DNA from 3 places in the Citrobacter freundii complex sp. 2025EL-00176 genome. Region 2 is predicted to be linked to each of the others. Evidence: predicted binding sites of a transcription regulator. Region 2 holds the regulator's gene; each other region holds the start of a gene.
What was found. Region 2 encodes LexA, which represses DNA repair genes until DNA is damaged. Its sites were predicted from a motif close to TNCTGTATGTACATACAGNA; they were not measured.
Positions count from the first base shown of each region.

Region 1 (2,276 bases), on a different contig from region 2:
TTATTGCGCCACAGGTTCAGAGTCTCTACTGCGATTGAGAAGAACATAGCGAAATAGATGTATCCTTTCGGAACGTGGACGTCGAAACTTTCCAGAATCAGCGTAAAACCGACCAGAATCAGGAAAGAGAGCGCCAGCATTTTCACTGAAGGGTGACGATCGACAAACTCACCAATTGGGCGAGCAGCAAACATCATCACGCCCACGGCAATCACCACCGCCGCCATCATGATAAACAGATGGTCAGATAAGCCTACCGCTGTAATCACGGAATCCAGACTGAAGATAATGTCTAACAACATGATCTGCACAATCGCGCCCAGGAATGAAGAGACGCGGGTTTTCAGTCCCTCTTCCTCACCTTCAATGGATTCGTGGATCTCTTTACTGGCTTTCCAGATCAGGAACAACCCGCCGAGCAGAAGGATGAGATCGCGCGCGGATATCGCCTCGCCAAACACCTCGAACAATGGGTTTGTCAGTCGCGTGACCCAGGCGATAGAGGCCAGCAGCGCCAGACGCATAATCATTGCTGCCGCCAGCCCAATACGTCGGGCATGATTGCGTTGCGCTGTCGGGAGTTTGGCTACAACCAGAGAGAGGAAAATAATATTGTCGATCCCAAGAACGATCTCCAGCAGCGTCAGCGTACCGAGCGCAAGCCAGGCGTTAGGGTCGGTTATCCATGCAAATAACATCGAGCAAAGTCCTGCCAAAAAAAAGAAGCGGTAATTATAGGCCCGTAACGCGGCGGGTGAAAGTCCGGGCAGTGCCTATTGCTGCTGGAATAAGAAATGCCGCTCAAGCAATGCGCGCGTGAAGTTCTTTTTCAGATAAAACCCGCGCGGCAGGGTCAGGATGGGTTCGCCATGGGCGCCAATAGCTTCGGTAAGCGCCCGGGCATTGGCGGCTTTGGGACGCAGCTGTAACACTTCCCCATGCCGAGCGGTGATGCGTTCGACGTGGCCTAACACAATCATGTCCATTAACTCTTCCCAGTCCAGACGCAATTGCTGGTCTTCTTCGGCGTTCGGGCTCCAGAGCAAGGGCGAGCCGACGCGACGTTCAGCCAGGGGAATGCTGCGTTCGCCCTCTACCGGGATCCACAGTACGCGTTTAAGCTTGTGCCGCACATGGCTGGTTTCCCAGGTGACGCCAGTATTGCCAGTTAACGGCGCCACGCACACGAAGGTGGTTTCCAGCGGCCTGCCAAGGCTGTCCACAGGAATCGTTTTCAGCTCCACGCCCAGCGCCGCAAAATCCTGCTCCGGCTTGCTGCCCGCGCTGGCGCCCAGCCAAATCTCCAGCAGGACGCCAATCCAGCCTTTATCACGCTTGAGATCCTTGGGTGTGACGAGTCCCGCCATGGTCGCCAATTCTCCCAACGTGTAGCCCGCAAGCTGCCGCGCCTGAGCCAGCAATTGGGCTTCAGAGTCAGGTGGAGAAAGTAACGGATGGAGTTCTGGCATCGGGTTAACCCTTAGGTGAAAAAATGAGCAATGATTTTATACCGTGTGGACAGAGTTTATCTTTTTCCACATGCTTTATTCAATTATATGATTTATATTGGTTTTTATATTCACACGCGCGCAGTTGCGCAACAGCGATGCAGGTTTTCCAATTCTGGTCACTGACAATGAACAGGATCTTACACCATGTTATCCACAGAAAGATGGGATAACTGTGAAAAACCCCCACTACTGTTTCAATTTACAGCCTTGACGTGCGACGAAAATCGAATTTTTACACAAATTGTGCCTAACTTATTGGCATAATCTGTGGATAAAACCAACGCTGGTCGATCTTTCATCAGCCTGAAGATCGTGTGCGTGATACACATCACATTTATGCGTGTTCGTTGGTGGAGATCGTTTTTAACTTAATGAATAAAGAAGACAATTTTTTATATGTGACGAATGTCTTATTCGGACTGTTCTGGGTTTTCCCATAGTAATTCCGTACTTCTTCACAACTATATCCACAGAAAAGGTGAATAAAATCGCCTTGAATGCCCTTCTTCTGTTTATAACTCGGGCCTTCGCTGTGAGTTATTCAATTGTTATTAGAATATCGCACCCTTAACAGAGTGGTTTACCGCCTCTCAGGAGTGTGAAACAATCGTTTGTATATAAGGTTTATGTTGAGGTAGTCCGGTGATTGATGACGATGGCTACCGCCCGAATGTAGGGATAGTAATTTGTAACCGCCAAGGGCAGGTCATGTGGGCCCGGCGATTTGGTCAGCACTCCTGGCAGTTTCCCCAAGGTGGGATAAAC
Region 1 covers NZ_JBRYHT010000004.1:111,237-113,512, forward strand. The annotation lists gene ACVXHP_RS11190 (TerC family protein) at 1-698, opposite strand, end outside; gene mutH (DNA mismatch repair endonuclease MutH) at 774-1,469, opposite strand; gene rppH (RNA pyrophosphohydrolase) at 2,154-2,276, shown strand, end outside.
Region 1: the regulator LexA is predicted to act here: its motif matches at 1,699-1,718, upstream of mutH (DNA mismatch repair endonuclease MutH).

Region 2 (2,276 bases):
AAGCCTCTGGTTAATAATGCAAATGCGCTGCAAGGATATCAGAAAGTTTAGTGAATTTCTGGTGTATCCGGTCATACTTCGCGCTGCTTTGCCACACCCTGAAACAAACGGGGTAACGTTACAATGACATTGACGCTAATAATGTAAAAAGGTTCTTTTTGATGGCCAATAATACCACTGGATTCACCCGAATTATCAAAGCAGCAGGCTATTCCTGGAAAGGTTTTCGCGCCGCATGGATTAATGAGGCGGCATTTCGCCAGGAAAGCGTTGCCGTTCTGCTAGGCGTTGCCATCGCCTGCTGGCTGGACGTCGACGCCATTACGCGCGTGTTGCTGATCGGTTCCGTGATGCTGGTGATGATCGTTGAAATTCTCAACAGTGCGATTGAGGCGGTGGTTGATCGTATCGGCTCCGAGTACCACGAACTGTCTGGTCGTGCGAAAGACATGGGGTCGGCGGCGGTACTACTGTCCATTTTTGTCGCCCTGATCACCTGGGGCATCCTGTTGTGGTCGCATTTGCGATAAAGATTCCACAACTTCATCATTCTCCTGTTTTTTGTGCAGTTTGCGGTTCCAAAATCACCTTTAGCTGTATATACTCACAGCATAACTGTATATACACCCAGGGGGCGGAATGAAAGCGTTAACGGCCAGGCAGCAAGAGGTGTTTGATCTTATTAGAGATCACATCAGCCAGACAGGTATGCCACCGACGCGTGCGGAGATCGCGCAGCGTTTGGGGTTCCGTTCCCCAAACGCTGCTGAAGAACATCTGAAAGCGCTGGCGCGTAAAGGTGTGCTGGAAATTGTATCCGGCGCATCGCGTGGTATTCGTCTGTTGCAGGAAGAAGAAGAAGGTTTACCGCTTGTCGGGCGCGTTGCGGCAGGTGAGCCACTTCTGGCGCAGCAACACATCGAAGGCCATTATCAGGTCGATCCTTCACTGTTCAAACCGAACGCCGATTTTCTGCTGCGCGTCAGCGGTATGTCGATGAAAGATATCGGGATTATGGACGGTGATTTGCTGGCCGTGCATAAAACACAGGATGTGCGTAACGGCCAGGTTGTCGTCGCGCGCATTGACGACGAAGTGACGGTGAAGCGCCTGAAAAAACAGGGCAACAAGGTTGAACTCCTGCCAGAAAACAGCGAATTCAAACCCATTGTGGTCGACCTGCGCGAGCAAAACTTCACCATCGAAGGGCTGGCTGTTGGCGTCATTCGTAACGGTGAATGGCTGTAATCACAGGTTGCTTTCCCGACAGCCGGATAAGACGTTTGCGTCGTCATCCGGCAACGTGCCCGGTGGCGCTGCGCTTACCGGGCATGGACAACATCTTCCAGTACGTCTAACTTCTTTTCAGGCGCTATTTCATGCCTTTCTTTACCTCCTCCGACAAAGCACTCTGGCGTCTAGCCTTACCGATGATCTTCTCCAATATCACCGTTCCCTTGCTGGGATTGGTCGATACCGCGGTCATTGGTCATCTGGACAGTCCGGTCTATCTTGGCGGCGTTGCCGTTGGCGCCACCGCGACCAGTTTTCTCTTTATGCTGCTGCTTTTTTTACGCATGAGCACCACCGGCCTTACCGCCCAGGCATTTGGCGCGAAAAATCCGCAGGCACTGGCGCGTGCGCTGGTGCAACCGCTAATGCTGGCGCTGGGGGCGGGGCTGCTTATTGCACTGTTTCGTACGCCGATTATCGATCTGGCCCTGCATATTGTCGGCGGCAGTGAAGCCGTACTGGAGCAGGCCCGACGTTTCCTGGAAATCCGTTGGTTAAGCGCCCCCGCCTCGCTGGCGAATCTGGTGCTGCTCGGCTGGCTGCTTGGCGTTCAGTATGCGCGAGCGCCGGTTATCCTGCTGATTGTCGGTAATGTTCTCAACATTGTGCTCGATTTGTGGCTGGTGATGGGCCTGCATATGAACGTGCAGGGCGCGGCGCTGGCGACGGTCATCGCCGAATACGCCACCTTGCTGATCGGTCTGTTAATGGTCCGCAAGGTCCTGCATATGCGCGGAATTTCGCTGGCAATGTTGAAACAGGCGTGGCGTGGCAATTTCCGCCGGTTACTGGCGCTTAACCGCGACATCATGCTGCGCTCGCTGTTGCTGCAGCTCTGTTTTGGTGCCATTACGGTGCTGGGTGCGCGTCTGGGGAGCGATATCATTGCGGTAAATGCTGTTCTGATGACCTTACTGACCTTTACCGCCTACGCGCTGGACGGGTTCGCCTACGCCGTTGAAGCGCATTCTGGTCAGGCCTAT
Region 2 covers NZ_JBRYHT010000013.1:29,102-31,377, forward strand. The annotation lists gene ACVXHP_RS19925 (diacylglycerol kinase) at 162-530, shown strand; gene lexA (transcriptional repressor LexA) at 640-1,248, shown strand; gene dinF (MATE family efflux transporter DinF) at 1,380-2,276, shown strand, end outside.

Region 3 (2,276 bases), on a different contig from region 2:
GCTGACCAGCATAATATTATTTTTAAGCGCCTCGGTTATCAGTTCAGGTTGCCTGTCCAGTGCCAGCAAAAAAGCAGGCTCGACGGGAATAAACATCAGTACATAGTCAAGCGAACGCAGTCCGGGAAGCTGTTGATAATCTTTACGGCCCAGCAGACGAATATGGTTTCGCACCGAGGCGATATGTTCCTGCAATGCACTCTCGCGGGTATATTCATCTTCCGCGTTAAAATAGCGCTCATAGGCAACCAACGTCATTTTTGCGTCGATCACCACATCTTTTCCCTGCGGTAGCCGGACGATGACATCGGGCTGCATACGCGAACGGGCATCGTTTTCAATACTAACCTGAGTTTCGTATTCATAACCCTCACGCAGACCGGAAGCCTCAAGCACCCGAGTGAGTACAACCTCCCCCCAGTTGCCCTGCGTTTTGTTATCGCCTTTTAAGGCCCGCGTCAGGTTTACCGCTTCCTGCGCCATCTGCGCGTTAAGTTGCTGGAGATTACGAATTTCGTGCGCCAGGGTATGTCGCTCTTGCGCCTCTTTGCCAAAGCTATCCTGAACCTGACGTCGAAAACCGTCCAGTTGTTCACGAAGCGGTGTCAGCAGGCTGTTCAGACTTTGACGATTTTGCTCATCCACGCGGCGGTTGCTGTGCTCAAAAATGCGATTCGCCAGGTTTTCAAACTGTTCACTCAGGCGTTGTTCGCTGTTGATCATCTGGCGGATTTTATCTTCCGCATGCTGCTGCGTCGCTTCCAGCCGGGTAGTGACTTCACGGAGATCGGCTTCCAGAGAGGTGTTGATGCTGTGCAGGCTGCGTAATTCGTTATTGAGTAGCTCGCACTCATCGCGCCAGTGGGCTTCTTGCGCGAGTTGTTGGCGGGCAGCGCTTAACGCAATATCCAGTTCACGTCGCTCTTCGATGAGGTCGGCACGGATCTGATCGGCCCGCGCTTTTGTCGCCAGCCATCCCACCAGCAGCCCTGCGGCTAACGCCAACACGGCACTCATCATAATTGTAATATCCACAACGCCCCCTTACAGCAACGGCTTACCCGCACAAAATAGAATTGTGCTGTATAAACGTCCAGTTTAAAAGGAATTTCCTGCGAGGCACTACGCAAAATAAAAAGGCCGAACGCGTCGGCCTTTTTGAACAGACGGGAGAATTACAGTAAACGGCGGGCAGCTTCGACCACGATTTTCACCGCGTGGCTTTCCGTTTGTTTCATCGTTTCCGCATTAGGGATCTCTTGCTGAGTACGGTTCACGATAACGCCAGCAACCATACCTGCACGCAGGCCCTGGCTGGCGCACATGGTCAGCAACGTTGCGGATTCCATTTCGTAGTTCATGACTCCCATGGACTGCCACTCTTCCATTGAGCCTTTGAAACGGCTCACTACGCGACCAGAGAAGGTGTCATAACGCTCCTGGCCCGGGTAGAAGGTGTCCGAAGACGCGGTTACGCCCACGTGGGTAGTCGCACCGATAGATTTCGCCGCTTCCACCAGCGCAGTGGTGCACTCGAAGTCAGCAACGGCCGGGAATTCCATTGGCGCGAAGTGCAAGCTTGCGCCATCCAAACGGACAGACGCAGTGGTGACCAGCACATCACCCACATTGATATGCGGCTGAATAGCACCAGTCGTACCGATACGCAGGAAGGTACGAATGCCCAATTGTGCCAGTTCTTCTACGGCAATAGAGGTGGACGGGCCGCCGATGCCGGTAGAGCAAACGATCACGGCTTTACCATCCAGCTCAGCACGCCAGGTCGTGAACTCGCGATGGGATGCCAGCTTAACCGGCTTATCCATCAGCGCGGCGATCTTTTCCACACGCTCCGGGTCGCCAGGGACGATAGCAAGCGTAGCCCCTTGTAAATCGTTCTTAGTGAGGCCGAGATGAAAAACATCAGACTTAGACATAAAAACTCCTCTGTGAATCGGTTTTGTCAGAAGAAGCAAAAACACACTTTACCGAAGGCATAAACAAATTTTCGTGACAGACATCACCATGATGTAAATCAATTGCATTCAATTACCATAAAATAGTGATATTCATCACATAAATGGCGTGATGTAAGGACGCCTTGCACAAAAGATAGACCGTTTAAGGCAATGTGGTTCGTTGCATATGTCTATAGTTAATAATGCGCTTTTTGGCTGAGTATTTAAGGGTACGGAGAATACCATGACAACACGACAATCTGGCTTTGCACCTGCTGTATCTCCACCGACGTCTACCACGGTTCATACACCGGATAA
Region 3 covers NZ_JBRYHT010000017.1:19,051-21,326, forward strand. The annotation lists gene rmuC (DNA recombination protein RmuC) at 1-1,035, opposite strand, end outside; gene udp (uridine phosphorylase) at 1,176-1,937, opposite strand; gene ACVXHP_RS21680 (dienelactone hydrolase family protein) at 2,203-2,276, shown strand, end outside.
Region 3: the regulator LexA is predicted to act here: its motif matches at 1,080-1,099, upstream of rmuC (DNA recombination protein RmuC).